Regions from separate parts of the Pseudoalteromonas sp. DY56-GL22 genome, predicted to be linked through region 4. Evidence: predicted binding sites of a transcription regulator. Region 4 holds the regulator's gene; each other region holds the start of a gene.
What was found. Region 4 encodes sigma-54, which starts transcription at its own class of promoters, with help from an activator protein. Its sites were predicted from a motif close to GTTGGCACGNNNNTNGNNT; they were not measured.
Positions count from the first base shown of each region.

Region 1 (4,423 bases), on a different contig from region 4:
TAATGCCACCAAACATAGCAAACCATACTTGCATATCTATGGTTTGCTCCATGCTTTGGCGAATCATTTTTTGTTCTGCAATGGTGGCATCAACACTGGCCGCTGCCACTTGTTGATCTATTAAAAACTGCGGGTCAGCCTTATTGTAAAAAGCAAACATGCTGGCAGCGAGAATGCCGGCAAGTAAAATAAAGGCAACAAAAGACCAACCTTTTGCCTCTTTTAAACCATTAAAGGCTCTGCTTGGACTGATAAAAATATCAACCAAAGCAGTCATAACATTTGACGATTTCATTTTTTATTCCTTGTTTTATAACATTTGTTTTTAGGTACTAAAATATCCTGTTTAGTAACAAATTAGCAATCTATTTTGTAACTGTATGTTAACAGCTGTGATTGGTAAATCTGTGATATGGTTAAAGAGTTAATTTGAGTCGAATTTATTAGGAAAAGTAGGTCGTTATGGTGAATAACAATGATCGTTGTATTGATGAGTTGGTATTAGGGTTCTGGCGTTTGCTAGATTGGCAGATAACGCCCCAGCAATGCTTAAGTTTTTTAGAAAATGCAATTGAAATGGGGGTGTCACATACCGATCACGCTGACATTTACGGTGAATACGGTTGTGAAGCTGAATTTGGTAAAGCACTTAAACTAAAACCAAGTATTCGTGATGAAATCAAAATAATCACAAAGTGTGGTATCAAGCCTGCGTTTGCAAGCCTAGGGCTACAAGGCAAAGCAAATCATTATGATTCAAGTGCCGCGCATATTATTGCCTCGGCACAGCAGTCACTTAAAAACTTCAGCACTGATCGTTTAGATGTATTACTTATTCATCGCCCTGATTACTTGATGAACGCCGATGAAATGGCACAAGCATTTAATACCCTAAAAGCAAATGGTGATGTGCTTGACTTTGGTGTATCTAATTTTACCCCATCGCAACTTAGCTTGTTGCAGTCGCGTTTAGACTTTGAGCTTGTGACTAATCAAATTGAGTTTTCACCTTACGAGATGAAAGCCCTTGATGATGGCAGCTTAGACCAATGCCAATTACTTGATATCAAACCTATGCTTTGGTCTCCATTAGCTGGGGGTCGCTTATTCTCAAGTGAAGATGAAAAAGCGGTGCGTTTACGTGCAGTGTTGGAGCAGGTTGGGGCTGAAATTGGCGCCACAGCCATTGATCAGGTTGTTTATGCTTGGCTGTTAATGCACCCAAGTGCACCGTCTGTGGTACTTGGTACGGGTAATATTGAGCGTGTTAAATCAGCTGTTGACGCTAAGCAGCTTACTATGAACCGTGAACAATGGTATCGCATTTGGCAAGGCTCAACTGGTCATAGTGTACCATAAGTGTATTGATATAAATGAGAAAAGGGCCTTAACGGCCCTTCGTGTTGCAGCAAGTAACACATTCTTTATAAAGTGAAGTCAACCGCGTAAGCGACGTACACTTTTACATCTGAACCATCAATGTCGTTGTCTGAAAGACCGAAAGTAAAGCCGTCTTTCGACACTGAAACACCGTAGTCGATGATGTCATCATCACCAATGAAATCCCCTGAGTAATGACCTAAGTGAAGGGCCATTTCTGCACCGGTACTGCCAACTGGGAAACTGTAGTCAGCATTTAAATATAGAGAGTCACCAAAATCTGTACCGTCACCGCTTGCTGCTGATGTTGCTAGGACTGCTGCACCAAAGGTGAAGCTACCCATGCTAATGCTACCGTAGATTTCTGAGAAGTCTGCATCTGTGTAAGATGCTGCATCTGGGTATGCATAATAAATGTAGCCAACATCGTAGCTAAAGGTTTCATTGATTTCACCGCCAAAACCAGCATAAAGGTCTAGCTCGTAAGTCATGTCGTCAGCCCAGCTAGCATTCGACACCCAAGTACCCGCATAAAAGCCAGATTCACTTGCGTAGTCGATACCACCTTGGATTGCAGCATCACCGCCGCCTTGCTCTTGACCACGCCATAAGTAGTTTGAAGTTGCCGCAGCGTTTGCTGTGACTTCTGCATAGCTATATGTTGAGCTCAAAGTTAATAGCGCAAGGGCGCTTGCTGCGACCGTTTTTTTTAGTTTTAGCATGTTTCTGTATCCTGTTGTTATGTTGATTTTGTCCCATTTTCAGATTGCAGTCTGGTTATTATTTGAGGACATTTTCTATGTGTTGTCTGGATACGATGTTGCACTGGTTGTGCCAAGTTAATTTCTAACGGGATATTTTATGCTTAAAGGCTTTAAAAACAGGCTTTTAAACTTGTTTAATTGTGAAAAGGATAGTTATTTGAATTGTTCATGCGCACATGTGTGGTGCAAAAAATAACCCGGTTGCACAATTGCGAAGCAACCGGGTTTTGCTTATTTGAGAGTAACTTAGCCGAAAATTGCACGCATTAGACTAATGGTTTCTTCAACACTGCGGCCTTTTTCTACTTCACTGATGATTGAATCGCGCTTAGCTTTGATATGTTCAGGGATATCATCACTTGCTAGTGCGCGGTCTACCAGTATCTCAGCTGATTCTTTGCCGCGGCGTACGGTCTTTTTACCTGCTGAGCTCGTGGTACTCTTAGGTTTGTTTAACAACTTAATATAGTTTGAGTTATCAGTGGTACTTTTATCTGCATAATAAAAGAAGCTAGGCAATAGGGCTTTGATTTCAACCAGAGATTGTTCAAGCTCATTTGCTGCACTGGCCATTTTGAACCAAGGCATGTTATGTATTGCTTCGATAACATCTTGCCAGTAGCGCTCAAAATCACGGTTATTAAGCTTAGTAATACCTAATGCCGCACAAAGGGCATCAAGTTTACTATTTACGATTGGTGTAAACACGTCAGGTCGGCGCATCGCAAGCAAGCGAGTAGCAGGAGCAAGCGTTGGCTTTTCATCGCTGCCATTAAACGCCATGAAGTAAGCAACCATAAAATGCTGATAATGTTCTTGCGTTACTTCACCCTCAAGTGGAATGTGTGCAAGCGCCTCATCGAACGCACCTGGTAAATCACTCAACATTTGGTGGAAACCTTTCGCGTTCTTAGTAGAAGCAAACCATTCAACGTCGAAGTTATAGCTACTTGGATCAAGCGAAGCACTGTGTTTACCTGAAAACGCTAAACGGTCTTCTGGGATCATCTCTTTTAGGGATTGCGATTTAATTGCAGCAATGTAATTAGCTAAGCGTAGTTGCTCATCAAGGGCTAAAAGCTCTTTATGCTGCTCGATGAAGCCTGCAATAACAGGCCATGGCGCAACCCTTAATGTTTTTAACTGCAAAAAACTGATTGCAGAAATTAATAAGTCATGAAGTTTTTTAAGAGTGGGTAATTGCTTATCTTCTAACAGATCGTAGTTAATGCGATCGCGGCTTGCACTTAATAGCTCATAGCACCAACCTAAAAAGTCTTCAGGGTGGTTTTCTACTTTAACTGCCATTAGGTTTAAGCTGATATCAGAGGCTTGCTTGAGGATATTTTGATAAATTTGACTTTCTTGCTCGCCAAGCGCCATTTTTGACGGTGAAATAAGCAGTTTCTTCATGCTTAATCGATACTCCAGTTTTGACCAAATTGGGTTGTTTAATTTTAGTACACAGGGTGCAAAAACAACAGGGTCGTGCATCATACCGAAGTAATGAAATGATGCAATCTTACTGATAATTTATAAGTAAGATTGCGACTGACGTGGTTTATTAATCATTGTCATCGAGTGTAAATAATTGCTCAACACTGAGTTCAAAGTGAGCAGCAATTTTTAACGCGATAATCACCGAGGGTATAAAGCGGCCTGTTTCAACTGTGCTAATGGTTTTACGTGATACTGCAATGGCATCAGCAAGTTCTTGCTGCGATAATCCCTTTTCTTTGCGGAATTTAGCGATATTATTTTGCACTTTTATACCTAGTCTCTACTTTGCCAAAGAATTGATACGCCATATATCAAACACATCAAGGCAAGGTAAAATGTGGCCATCATGCTATGAGATACATTTAAAGCAAGTTCATCAGACAATAAAAAAATAGCCCCCATGCTAAAAAGCAATCCAAGCACAACATGTTTATAAGCGATGGTATCAATCGTATTTAAAAATTCATCCTTATAAGTAAGGCGATAACCAAGTTTCCATGTAAATCCCCCTCTAATCACAAACATAAAGAAAGATCCTAAAAATGCGGCAACACCAATAAACAGTAAAAATACTGATGTTTGCTTGAGCATTGGGTAAACACTAATAATTAATAACGTGACTCCCATGAATATTGAAAACCATGCGTTATGACTCATAAACTTTTCTTCCGTTTTGATATCTTGCTTAGACATAATCGTTTCCTTTTATTTTAAACTCAAATGTAACCTACAGGTATCAATGTAACCCTAGGGTATCATACGGTCAAGATCTTTTTGTA
Region 1 covers NZ_JANHZR010000009.1:11,449-15,871, reverse strand. The annotation lists gene NO991_RS17265 (YIP1 family protein) at 1-295, opposite strand, end outside; gene NO991_RS17260 (aldo/keto reductase) at 466-1,359, shown strand; gene NO991_RS17255 (TorF family putative porin) at 1,425-2,102, opposite strand; gene NO991_RS17250 (hypothetical protein) at 2,391-3,557, opposite strand; gene NO991_RS17245 (helix-turn-helix transcriptional regulator) at 3,709-3,909, opposite strand; gene NO991_RS17240 (hypothetical protein) at 3,918-4,337, opposite strand.
Region 1: a site for sigma-54 is predicted at 2,201-2,219, ahead of NO991_RS17255 (TorF family putative porin). Genes of this name have one in related genera too.

Region 2 (4,423 bases), on a different contig from region 4:
CCTTGCATAAACGGGCTCTTAATAGCACGCTCTACAATGGCACCGTTTGGAATACGACCCACTGTGGGTGTGTTAATAATTACACGGCTACCATCAGCCCCTTCCGCACCTAGACCACCAACAACTAAGCTACCTTGTGCAATCGCATAGGTATTGCCATCAACCCCTTTTAAAAAGGTTTGTAATAAGGTACCACCACGTAAACTACCCGCACTACCAATAGACGAAACCGTAATATCAATGGTTTGACCCGGTTTTCTAAATGCCGGTAACTCTGCATGCACAGCCACAGCGGCAACATTTTTAATCTTAGGTTTTAAGCTATCTGGTAAGGTGATACCAAAACCATTTAACATGGCTTTAAAGCTTTGTTGAGTAAATCGGCTTTGTTCGCCTGTGCCAGGCAAACCAACAACCAATCCATAACCCACTAATTGGTTAGAGCGTACGCCCTCAACCATAGATACATCTTTGACTCGCTCAGCCTGTGCAGAAAACTGCAGGCTAATTAAGCAAAGAGCGATGATGTATTTAAACCCATTCATGACTTTATTCCTCTAAAATGGGAAAAGCGAACTACTAAAGAAACGAGACAGCCAACCTGCACTTTGCGTTTCTTGAATTTGCCCTTTACCTGAGTATTGAATTCGCGCATTAGCAATACGATTGGAAGTTACTGTGTTATCTGCTTGCACATCTTCAGGACGAACTAAACCTTCTAGGCGAATAAATTCTTCACCAGTATTCAAAGTGAGCCATTTTTCACCACGAATAACCAAGTTCCCATTCGGTAAAACACGCATCACATTGACAGAAATATCACCAAATAAGCTATTTGATTGGTTAGACTTTGAATCGCCTTTAAACGATGCCCCTGAGCCAATACCAAACTGAATGCTGTCGCCACCAATGTTAACCGGGTTTCCGCCAAGCCCAATAACAGGGTCTAAACTAGCATCTGTTTCTTTGTCGGTTTCAGTTTTTGCCGCTTTAGTTGCTTGGGTAGACTCTTGCAATTTAACAGTGATGATATCGCCGGCGCGTAATGCCTTTTTATCTGAGTACAAGTCATTTGCCGAATAACTATCAAACAACGAACCTGTTGGTACCACTTGTTCAGTACTTGGTTCCGGATACATAGGCGCATAGTAAGGGTCATCCTGAACCACATGATGATTTTGCGTTGTCATACAACCACCCAGCATCAATGCTGCTGATGTGACTAAGATAATATTACGCATGCTGCCTCCTACCCATTAAAGTTGCTGATTGATGTAACTAAGCATTTCATCAACCGCTGAAATCACTTTTGAATTCATTTCATAAATTCGTTGCGTTTCAATCAAGTTAACAAGCTCTTCCGTTACATTCACGTTAGAGGTTTCAAGGGAACCTTGAACCACAGTGCCTAAACCGTCGATACCAGGATTACCTTGCACAGGTGCGCCACTCACAGCGGTTTCTGTGTATAAGTTTTGCCCCATAGGCTCAAGACCCGATGGATTAATAAAATCACTAATGGTGAGCTGACCGATGACCACGTTCTCTGCTTGACCTGAAATACGCACTGATACTTCACCGTCTTGTGAAACAGTAATTGATTGTGCATCGTCTGGTACGTTCATTTCTGGCTGTAATGGAAAACCCGCGCCGGAAGTTACAATGCGACCATCTTCGTCAGTCGTGAATTGACCATTACGTGAATAGGCAATATTGCCATCTGGTAATTGCACTTCAAAAAAACCTGGGCCTGAGATCATCCAGTCCAATGAATTTTCAGTGGTAAGCATATTACCTTGTGAAAAGTTCTTTTGGTTAGCAACCACTTTGGCACCGGCACCAAGCATTAAGCCTGACGGCATTTCAGTGTCTTGCGACGAGCGGCCACCTGGCTGGTTAATGTTTTGATATAGTAAATCTTCAAATACGGCGCGGCTTTTTTTGTAGCCTACCGTGCTGGCATTCGCGAGATTATTTGAGATCACCGAAATATCGGTTTGCTGGGCGTCAAGCCCGGTTTTACTGATCCATAATGCAGGATTCATAACTCTACCCTCTCAGTCATCTTAAACAATGCGTAACAGCTGATCTTGACGCTCATCGAGCTCTTCGGCTGTTTTCATCAATTTAACTTGTAATTCAAATTGGCGTTGATTGCTGATCATATCGACCATTTCATGCACTGGGTTTACGTTCGACATTTCAAGCGTTCCCGACAGTACTTTTACGTTTGGTGAAATGTCACAAAAACCACAAAGGTCATTGACCAACATGTCTTCTTTTGGTCGAAATAAACCGTCATTGCCTTTTTCAAGCTGAGTGTTATCAGCCTCAATCACTTTTAAGCGATCAACCACTTCCAAAAAGTTAGCAGGCGCACCTTGCGGGCGAACCTGAATAGCGCCATCTTCACTAAACTCAACTTTTTCAATAGGCAATGGCAAAATGATTGGACCACCTTCGCCAATTACTTGACGGCCATGGCTCGTGATCAATGCGCCATCTGGAGTAATGTTTAAGGTGCCAGTTTTAGTGTACGCCTCATTGCCGGATGCATCTTGTACGCTCAACCAACCACGGTCGCTCATCGCGATATCAAGCTCACGGCCAGTTTCAACAAAACCACCCGATTCCATATTAGATCCTGGGCGTTCTTGCATTGCAAACACCCTAGATGGCAGACCTTCACCAAAGGCTTGCATAGAGCGAGCTTGTGCAAAATCAGCTTTAAAGCCAGTGGTGTTAGCATTAGCAAGATTGTTGGCCTTGAGCTCAAGACCTCGCAAACTTTGCTTAGCACCCGACATGGCAATGTAGACCATTTTGTCCATAACATTGACTCACTAAAAATACGATAATTAGGAAATGCAATAAAAGTGCCAAAGTAAAATTGACGCTAAAATAGAAGAGAAAAATGAATAGTAAGAATGAAAAAAGGCTGCCAATAGAGGAAGCAGCCTTCGTGTCGGATTAAGCTTAGAACCGTTAAGATTAACGGATCTGTAGGATGTTTTGTTGTAGTGTTGAGTTAACCTCAAGCGCACGTGAATTTGCTTGGAAGTTACGCTGAGCACTAATTAAGTCAACAAGTTCATTGGTTAAGTTAACGTTTGATTGCTCAAGCGCTGATGAGTTAATTGAACCTAGAGTACCTGAACCTGGTTCACCCGCAATCGGCTCACCTGACGTTAAACTCTTCTTCCAAGATGTATCACCAACTTGTTGCAAGCCCTGAGAATTAGAGAAGCGCACCATAGCAACTTGACCTAGGAACGACGTATCTCCATTACTGTATGACGCAACAATTTTACCGTCAGAACCGATATCAATTCCTGATAGACGACCTACAGTCGCACCATCTTGCTCTAATGCTTTTACTTCAAAGTTACTTGCGTATTGAGTTGGAACTTTATTTGCTGTTGCCGCTTCATCACGCCAGTTAATAGTCACATCATCAGGGAAACTTGCACCATTCGAAAGTAAATCAGAAAGGCCTGTCGCAGCACCTAAACCACTCGGTAACGTTAATGGATTAAATGTTGTATCAGTATTCGCTGTACCATCTGTACTTTGTGGTAAGCCACTGGCATCAAACTGAAAAGTTGATAATGGTGTATAAGGTGTTGTGGTTTGCTCAACACCTGTTGCATCAAATGGCTTTTCATCTAATGTAGCGTATACTTCCCACTCATTTTCATTACCAGTCACTGTAGAATCAGTTTTCACAAAGAAGAACTGTAGAATATGCGGTTCACCTAATGAGTCATACACCGTTGTCGATGTAGAGCTGTTATAAGTTGCACTTGTTTCTGGATCGAATGGTGTCACAGTTGGCGCAGAGGCACGTGAATCAAGGTTAAATGACGAATAGACATTCGTGGTTGCACGTGGTGAACCTGATGCATCTGGAATTTGTAGCGCAGAAGATGTACTTAAGCTTACAGAGGTTGTGTCACCGGTTGCTTCATCAACAGGGAAACCTTGTAAGTAATTACCGCTCGCATCCACAATAAAGTTATCTTTATTAAGTTTGAACGCACCAGCACGCGTGTAAGTAAAGTCTTGTGCACCTAAGTCATTCGCCATTGCGAAATAACCTTCACCAGTAATTGCTAAATCAAGTGAGTTATTTGTGAAAGAGAGTGAACCTTGGTGGAATTGTTGTGCCACCATTGTTGTCCTTACACCGTCACCATTTTTTGTTTTACCAGAACTAAATACTGATGATGCGTATACATCAGCGAACTCTGCACGAGACTCTTTAAAGCCCGTAGTGTTAACGTTAGCAATATTATTTGCTGTTACGTCTAAATCTTTTTGTGCGGCTGCTAAGCCTGTTAATGCAATATTGAAGCTCATAACTCACCTCTAACCTATCTCTTAGCCTAAGCTAACCCAAACCTTTTATACTTATGCGATTTCA
Region 2 covers NZ_JANHZR010000005.1:8,839-13,261, reverse strand. The annotation lists gene NO991_RS12165 (flagellar basal body P-ring protein FlgI) at 1-545, opposite strand, end outside; gene flgH (flagellar basal body L-ring protein FlgH) at 558-1,241, opposite strand; gene flgG (flagellar basal-body rod protein FlgG) at 1,257-2,045, opposite strand; gene NO991_RS12150 (flagellar basal body rod protein FlgF) at 2,067-2,831, opposite strand; gene flgE (flagellar hook protein FlgE) at 2,992-4,359, opposite strand; gene NO991_RS12140 (flagellar hook assembly protein FlgD) at 4,411-4,423, opposite strand, start outside.
Region 2: a site for sigma-54 is predicted at 2,866-2,884, ahead of NO991_RS12150 (flagellar basal body rod protein FlgF). Genes of this name have one in related genera too.

Region 3 (4,423 bases), on a different contig from region 4:
AGACGCTGTATAAAATAGCTTGACGTTGTGCGGCAATAGCTTGGCTTTTTTCATTGTCTTGAAGTTTTAAATCTTGTATTGCTAAATCGCGGTCGCGCATTGCAATGGAGTTTTGTAGCTCAGCTAAACGCTGGTTGTAGTTGTTACGGGCAAAGCCTTTTTCAAGCTCTGTAATAGCACGTTGATACGACAGGGCTTGTTTATAATCAGCTTGTTTTTCTGTCACAGTTATCAAATGTTCTAGGGCAATGATTTGTTTTTGCAGCTTATTTTTTTGTTTACTTAACTGGTAGGCTTGCTCAGCATAATGTTTAGCTTGTTCGTGCTCAGTAGAGCCAATGTACAGCTTAGCTAATGTAAGTAATACATCTATATATAAGTGATCGTCTTGCTTGAGTTCAATGAGCACTTGTTTTTCAATGCTTAATGCTTGGTCAGGTTTATCTATTTCGAGCAAATTTATCGCAATATTATGGTTTGCCCAGGCAGTATTTCGCGTACTGTTATAACTAGCGAAGACCTGCTTAGCCTCTTGTGCGTATGCAAGTGCTGCAGGGTAGTTTTTAAGTCCATATTCGCATTGGGATAGCTTAACTAAACTATGTCCGATATCAGATAGTGAACCCGTTTGCCTATCAAAACTAAGGGCTGTAATAAACTCGCTCTTTGCTTTTTCGTATTGTTCTAAATCTAAATAACTTTGGGCAATTGAATAACTTATACCTGCTTGTAATGAAATAGACGGCGACATTTGCTGAATAACTTCACGGCGTTTTAGCTTATATTCTAGGGCAAGGGTTAACCGGTCTAACTGTTCAAGATTACGCGAATAACCATGGTAGAGCATTTCTTTTTGCTTTAAGGATAATTCTCGATTGTTGTCGTGAATATAAACCTCAAGCAAGTTTAAGGCTGCTTGATATTCACCTGCATTATGATAAGCACTGACAAGGCTCGCAACGGCATCAATTTCGTAATCGGTGAGTTGCAAACGCTGAAACAGCGCGACATTTTGTTGAGATAAGTGAATTGCAGATTCTAGTTTATTTGCACTATATGCCAATCGAGCTTTGACTAAATACAATTCGCTATAAATAGAGGAGTCACTTTTATATTTTGGAGAAGACTCAAGTTCTTCTACTATATTTTGCGCCTGTTGAAACTGACCTAGGTGTATATGAACGTGAATTAATCTAACATTAAAGCTTAATTGCTCAGCAAAACTGGCAGATTCAATAAGGCGTTTATCTATATTTGTTAAATATTTATAGCGTTCTTGGTAATCGCTTATTGTTCTAGCTTCATCAATGTGGCCTTGTAGAGTTGACGCAATTGATGCAAATGACAAGGTACACAGCAGAATAACAAGAGCTTTAAAGTTCATTTTTAACATTTATTATTATTTTTTCTGAAGCAATTCTAGCACATCATGCTTTTGTGTTGAGTAAATTTGTTTTTTGTGATTAAAAAGAATTGCATTTTGCGATATAGATGGTTGCATCTTGCAAAAAGGATCTGCAAAAAACATTTAAAACCTTATTTTTTAATGAGTTATATTTTGGAACAATTGCTGCTTTAAATAATTACATAACCACAGGAGAGTGTAATTATGAAAAGCAAAATACCCGTCTGTCTTTTATCTGTGCTTGCCACTAGTTATGTAAGCGCAGCTCCGTTTGAAGAATGCCCAAGTAAAGCATTTCTAATACAAGGTACACCTGCACAAATGTTTGGAATTGATTTGGTCTCTGCTAAAGCGACAGTATTAGCACCGTCATTAAACTTTAGTGACGAAACAAACAATGAAAGCGTAAATGCTGTGGGTTTTAACTATAAAGACCAATATATGTATGGCTTTAGTAAGCAAAGCCCGAAGAGTGTTGTCAAAATTGGTGATGATTATCAACTAGAACGACTCGTGGTTAACGGTCTGCCTGATACTAACTTCTATGTGGGTGACATCCATGTAAATAGTGAAACTAATCAGGCGGTATATTATTTGTATCATCCCAAATTCGGATTGTACGGTATTGATTTGACAGAGCCTGCTGATGAATATCAAGCTGATTTAGTTGCGGGTTCAGCTAGCTGGGGGTTAGCTATTTATGATTTTGCTTTTCATCCTAATAGCAACCTTTTGTATGCAGTTGAATCAAATGGCGACTTATACGAAATAGATCTTAATAATCAGACACCCACATTTGTGGCGAACTTAGATATAGCTGGTGATACCGGAGCGAATGGTGCTGGGTATTTTGATGTAAAAGGACAGTTTTATTTTAGTAATAACCGAAGCGGTAAAATACACAAAGTAGACCTTAGCATCAGCCCTGTAAACGGTTACACGCCAACTGCTGCGGTGTTTACTTTAGGGCCTACATCAAATCAAAATGATGGTGCACGCTGCGCAATTGCTGAGGTAAAGGTAACGGATAATTCAATCGATTTTGGTGATGCACCAGCTCCTTATCAAACCTCACTCGAAGACAGTGGCGCAAGACATTTATTTGACCCAAATGCAGATCAAACTAATTTGGTTTACTTAGGTGCTACAGTAGATGGCGAGAATATTAATACACGTTCAGACTTACTTTTAACACCTGATGATCAATCAGATGACGGCGTTAAGTTCGTCACTGATTTGGTAGCAGGCAATACCAGTCAAATTATTGTTACCTCTGCAAATGACGAGACATATCTATACGCATGGTTTGATTGGGATCAGAATTACCAATTTGATGCGGATGAAATTACGGTGTCTAAATATCGGTTAAACCAAGGCGATAATAGCATTTTGGTTAATGTTCCTGATGATGCCGTTATGGGATCAACCTGGTCTCGCTTTCGTGTAACTGATGGTAGTGAAACCAACCCAATTACAGCAAGTGGTGGTGTTATTGGTGGGGAGGTAGAAGATTACTCTGTAACAACATTGGGAAGCCTAGTTTACCCAGGAGAAAATAGCTGGGTAACACTTGCATTTGAGGATAAATGGCCATTTTCTGGAGATTATGACTTCAATGATTTAGTTATAAACTATCGAACTACAATTATAGATCAAAATGGTGTGGCTACAGGTTACAAAATAGAAGGTGAGCTAGTTGGGATAGGTGCTGATTTTCATAATGGCTTTGCAGTTAGGTTATATGAGACTGTGGAAGGTTCAAATGATAAACGCATTTTACGTAGCCAAATTAATGCTGAAAAAACTAGTTTACTGATTAATGGTCTTGAACAAACGCACGAGATCTTAGAGCAAAATACTGAAGATGCTATTTTCGTGATTATGCCTGATACTTGGGATTACATTGATAAACAGTCTAATTGTAATTATTTTAGAACCGAGACGGGTTGTGATAGCAATAGTAAAGTCACGTTTTCATTGTTTATTGATTTATTACCAGGTACAGCGACCGCTGATGCACCTAAGTACACATTAGATCCTTTCATATTTGCAGCTGATGGACACTATCATGGTGAAGCCTTGGTTGGTAAAGACCCTAGAAGCTGGGAGGTTCACCTTAAGAATCAGCAGCCGACAGAAAAATTTGATATGCAACTATTTTCTTTCGCAGAGTCTGATGATGCATCTGACAGTGCGCAGGGTTTTTACTTCCAAACCGAAACAGGTCTACCTTGGGCAATTGAAGTAGGTACTTCGTGGGCTCACCCTAAAGAAGGGGTAGATATTACCCATGCATACAGCGACTTTAAAGCATTTGCAGAATCAAAAGGGCAAGAAAAGCCAATGTGGTTCAACAATGCTAAGCCTGCTAACGTGATTTCAAGAGGAGAATAATTATGAAACATTATACTTTAGTGATCATAAGCTTAATGTTAGCTGCGTGTGGTGGCGGTGGTGAAGGCGACTCTGCAACTGAAAGTACTGGAACAAATGTAACGCAAGCACCTACAACAGATACAACGCCACCTGAGACAACACCTCCTGCTACTGGCGTGGATCCTGAGACGATGAATGACTTAACGATTGCTCCTGAGTTTAATTTAAGTAGTAAATTAGAGCTCGATGTAGATGTAGATTTGAATATTGGTGACACCAGAGCCTTTTTAAACATATGTCTTAAAGGCGACGACGATAAAGCCGATTATAACCAGTGTTTGCTTCGTGCACCATTGGTACAGAGCAAGCTGTCATCTAGTTTAATGTTAGCTAACAGTGGATTAGAGCTGGTGGCCGAGGTGTGGTTTTATGACACTCAGAGTGAGCCTTTACGTTATTATTGGAAAAATGATAGTGAGCAGCCAATGGTGTTTACGATTAGGTAAGAGTGATCGATTCTTTACGTAAATGAGTTTAATTTGTAAGAATCTTATTTTCAACAGCTTGAAGAGGAATGAGTGATGGAATACATAGAGCAAGTGTTAAAATCAGTAAAGAGTTCTAATCCAAATGAAACGGAGT
Region 3 covers NZ_JANHZR010000002.1:576,190-580,612, reverse strand. The annotation lists gene NO991_RS06575 (ATP-binding protein) at 1-1,384, opposite strand, end outside; gene NO991_RS06570 (LruC domain-containing protein) at 1,610-3,799, shown strand; gene NO991_RS06565 (hypothetical protein) at 3,802-4,287, shown strand; gene gdhA (NADP-specific glutamate dehydrogenase) at 4,363-4,423, shown strand, end outside.
Region 3: a site for sigma-54 is predicted at 1,558-1,576, ahead of NO991_RS06570 (LruC domain-containing protein). Genes of this name have one in related genera too.

Region 4 (4,423 bases):
CCTGATTACACTGCCGTTGCTCTAAAGCAAACAGCTTATGACGAGCAAGGTAAAATTAGTCATAAAGTGGCAGCTGCAAAAATGGAGTTGTATCAACAATTAGGGTTTACCTTTTTTGAACAACCTATTTTTACTATTTATAGCGATCAGCAAGTTTGGCAAGTAAGAGCCAAAGAAGCTACTTTATACGAAAATGATCAGCTGATTTTTGAAGGGGATGTAGTTGCTAAAAACTTAACCCATAACGGTATGATCGAAGACATAAAAGCAGAAAATATTAATGTCGACATTGATAAAATGACGATGTTTTCAAAGCAACCTGTAACACTAACAGGACCGAATTTAAAAATTACCGGTAAAGGCTTAAAAGCCGATTTAAAAGCCGAAATTGTTGAGTTAACTAACCATACACGAACCATATACTATGACCAATAAACTGAAGAAATTACTCCTGATCCCAAGCTTATTGATTGCCTTTTCGGGCGCAGCTGCCGAGCAAACAGGCGCTCAAATTAGCATTAGCTCAGATCGCCAAGTCGGTAAACTAAAAGATGGCGTTGGCATATTCGAAGGTAACGTAGAGATCGTGCATGGTGATCGTCGCATTACAGCAGAGCGACTTGAGGCACATGGCGGTGACACCGAAGGTACAGTCGAATTAATTATCGCTACAGGCAAACCAGCTTACTTCGAAGAAAAGCAAGCTGATGGTACCGTGATGAGCGCCAGCGCCGAAGAAGTTCGTTATGATGTTGCGAAACGCTTCTTAACACTCAATGGCGAAGCTGAAGTCACTCAAGCGGGTCAAAAAGTAACGGCAAAAAGCATTACCTATGATATGGCTCAACAGCTGATCAGCGCAGAAAAAGACGAAAACTCAACAGATCGTGTACACACTATTTTAGTGCCTGTAGAAAATAAAAAAGACGATAAAGGCCAACCATGAGCACATTAAAAGCAGAGCTTTTAGCTAAAAGCTACAAAGGCCGCCAAGTGGTTAAAAATGTCGGTCTTGAAGTTGAAGCGGGCAGTATTGTTGGCTTGTTAGGGCCAAATGGTGCAGGTAAAACCACCACCTTCTATATGATTGTAGGCCTCGTACCAAGCGACAAAGGAAAAATAAGCATCGATGATAACGATATCACGCTTTTGCCAATGCACAGCCGTGCGCGCTTAGGTATTGGTTATCTACCACAAGAGTCGTCTATTTTTCGAAAATTAACAGTTTACCAAAACTTGATGGCCATATTAGAGACCCGCAAAGATCTTAACAAAACAACGCGCGAAGAGACGCTTAACAACTTATTAGATGAATTTAGCATTCAACATATTCGCGATAGCCAAGGTATGGCACTGTCAGGTGGTGAACGACGCCGCGTTGAAATTGCACGTGCATTAGCCGCTAATCCTAAATTTATCCTTTTAGATGAGCCTTTTGCTGGTGTTGATCCTATTTCGGTGTTAGATATAAAGAAAATTATTGAGCACCTAAAAAATCGTGGTATTGGTGTACTTATTACTGACCATAATGTTCGAGAAACCCTTGATGTTTGTGAAAAAGCCTACATTGTTTCTCATGGGGAGCTAATTGCATCAGGCACACCTGAGCACGTATTAGCTGACCAAACTGTACGTGATGTTTATCTAGGCGAGCAATTCAGGCTGTAACCATTACGCCACCGACTAGAGCATCTGCTAGACTTATACAATGACAATAAATCGATAACAGTGTCCTCACCGTTACCGATAACTTAAAAAGGATTGTTAGGGATACATGAGGCAATCATTACAGCTGCGCATGGGCCAGCAACTTACAATGACTCCACAACTGCAACAAGCCATTCGCTTGTTGCAGCTCAGTACATTGGATCTCCAGCAAGAAATTCAAGAAGCGCTTGATAGTAATCCTCTGCTTGAAGTGGAAGAAGCGGATTACAACGAAGAAAGCATCGGTAAGAATGAGCAAAAAGCGGAGTCTGACGATGTACAAGTCAGCGCGTCTGCCGACGAAGCACCTAGCGAATTCGAGCAAGAAAGCAGTGATGCTCTGAGTAAGGATACGGTTAGCGATGACTTAGCTATGGATGTTACGTGGGATGAGTACATGAGTGCCGCCCCATCAACATCGTCTGGGCCAATGCCTGAAGACGAGTCTATTTACCAAGGTGCTTCAACAGAAACACTGCAAGAATATTTAATGTGGCAACTACAGCTCACACCATTTAGTCCTACCGATGAAGCGATTGCCGTTGCCATCGTTGAAGCTATCGATGACTCAGGTATTTTAACGGTTAGCTGCGAAGATATTGTCGAAAGCTTTAATCAAAATAATGATGAAGAAGAAATCGAACTCGATGAAGTTGAAGCTGTCTTAAAAAGAATACAGTTATTCGATCCAGTTGGTATCGGCGCGCGAAGTTTACAAGAGTGCCTGTGTATACAACTTCGTCAATTCGATGCCAATACGCCATATTTAGCTGAAACTAAAATGGTTTTATCTGAGCATATCGAATTATTAGCAAGTCGCGACTATCGCACTTTAATGAAAAAGACTAAGCTTAAAGAAAACGAGCTTAAAGAAGTGATGACGCTCATTCACAGCTTAAATCCTAAGCCTGCGGATAGCATAGTACGCGAAGAATCTGAGTACGTCATACCCGATGTATCAGTGAAAAAAGTGAAAGGCCGCTGGGTAGTCGAGTTAAACCCAGATTGTATGCCAAAAATTAGAGTGAATAGCCAATATGCAGCGATGTCTCGCTCTGTTAAATCAAGTAGCGACAGCCAATTTATTCGTTCTCACTTACAAGAAGCAAAGTGGTTTATTAAGAGCTTAGAAAGCCGTAACGATACTTTACTAAAAGTGACCAACTGTATCGTGCAACAACAGCAAGCTTTCTTTGAACATGGCCCAGAGGCAATGAAGCCAATGGTGCTAAACGATGTCGCTGAAATGGTCGAAATGCATGAATCGACGATTTCTCGGGTTACAACACAAAAATATATGCATACCCCAAGGGGAATTTTTGAGTTGAAATATTTCTTCTCAAGCCATGTCAGCACCGAAAATGGTGGTGAGTGCTCTTCTACAGCAATTCGCGCTTTAATCAAGAAGTTAGTTGCTGCAGAAAACTCGGTTAAACCATTGAGTGATAGCAAAATTGCAGATATATTGGCTGAGCAAGGAATTAAAGTAGCTAGACGTACAATTGCAAAATATCGTGAGTCTCTAGCAATACCTCCGTCTAATCAGCGTAAAAGTCTGATTTAGACGTTTTACATAGAAGGAAAATGCTTATGCAACTAAATTTAACTGGTCGCCACGTAGAAGTCACTGATTCATTAAGAGACTATGTAAACACTAAGTTCGCAAAACTAGAAAGGCATTTTGATCATATTAATAATGTTCATGTCATTTTAGATGTAGAAAAATTAAGCCAAAAAGCAGAAGCAACTTTACATGTAAACGGAGGCGAGTTGTTCGCTTCTACAGAACATCAAGATATGTACGCAGCAATTGACTCATTGATCGATAAACTTGATCGCCAAGTCATTAAGCATAAAGAGAAATTAGCTCGACATTAAATTATGAAACTTAGTTCACTTACTAATCAGGACTGCAGCAAAGCTGCGGTCCTTTTTAATAGCAAAAAAAGAATTCTTGAGTATATTAGCGAGTTAGCTCACCAGCAGTTTCCTCATTTATCTCAACAAGATATCCTAGATGCTTTTCTGAACAGGGAAAAGTTAGGTAGTACAGGTATCGGCCGAGGAATAGCTATTCCCCACGGTCGAATGAGTGGTGCTGATGAACCTCATGCATTTATTATTGTCAGTGAATCTCCCATCAATTTTGATGCGATAGACAATCGTCCCGTTGATATTTTTGTGGCACTCATCGTACCAGATGGCGATTGCCAGTTGCACTTGAAGACCTTGTCAACAATTGCTGATAGACTTAAAGATAAAGATTTTTGTAAACAGTTGCGAAGTGCTACAAGCGATCAGCAACTATTTCAAGTAATTGCATCAGAGGCATAAATGGAATTAATAATTATCAGCGGTCGCTCAGGCTCGGGCAAATCGGTCGCTTTACGAGTTCTTGAAGACTTAGGCTACTACTGTGTTGATAATATTCCTGTCAACCTACTGCCTTCGCTCGTGCGAAGTGTTTCTGATAATTATGACAAAATTGCCGTCAGTATCGACGTACGTAACTTACCGAAAGAGCAGCAAGAGTTTAATGATATTCTTGAGTACCTGCCAGGTTTTGCTAACCCAACACTATTCTACCTAGATAGTGATGATCAAACCCTAATCAAGCGTTTTTCTGAAACTCGCCGTTTGCATCCATTATCGATTGATTCTTTACCGCTTGATCTTGCCATTAAACAAGAAAAAATCCTGCTTGATGTGCTGATCA
Region 4 covers NZ_JANHZR010000015.1:16,423-20,845, reverse strand. The annotation lists gene lptC (LPS export ABC transporter periplasmic protein LptC) at 1-435, shown strand, start outside; gene lptA (lipopolysaccharide transport periplasmic protein LptA) at 425-946, shown strand; gene lptB (LPS export ABC transporter ATP-binding protein) at 943-1,668, shown strand; gene NO991_RS19865 (RNA polymerase factor sigma-54) at 1,775-3,271, shown strand; gene hpf (ribosome hibernation promoting factor) at 3,298-3,585, shown strand; gene ptsN (PTS IIA-like nitrogen regulatory protein PtsN) at 3,589-4,041, shown strand; gene rapZ (RNase adapter RapZ) at 4,042-4,423, shown strand, end outside.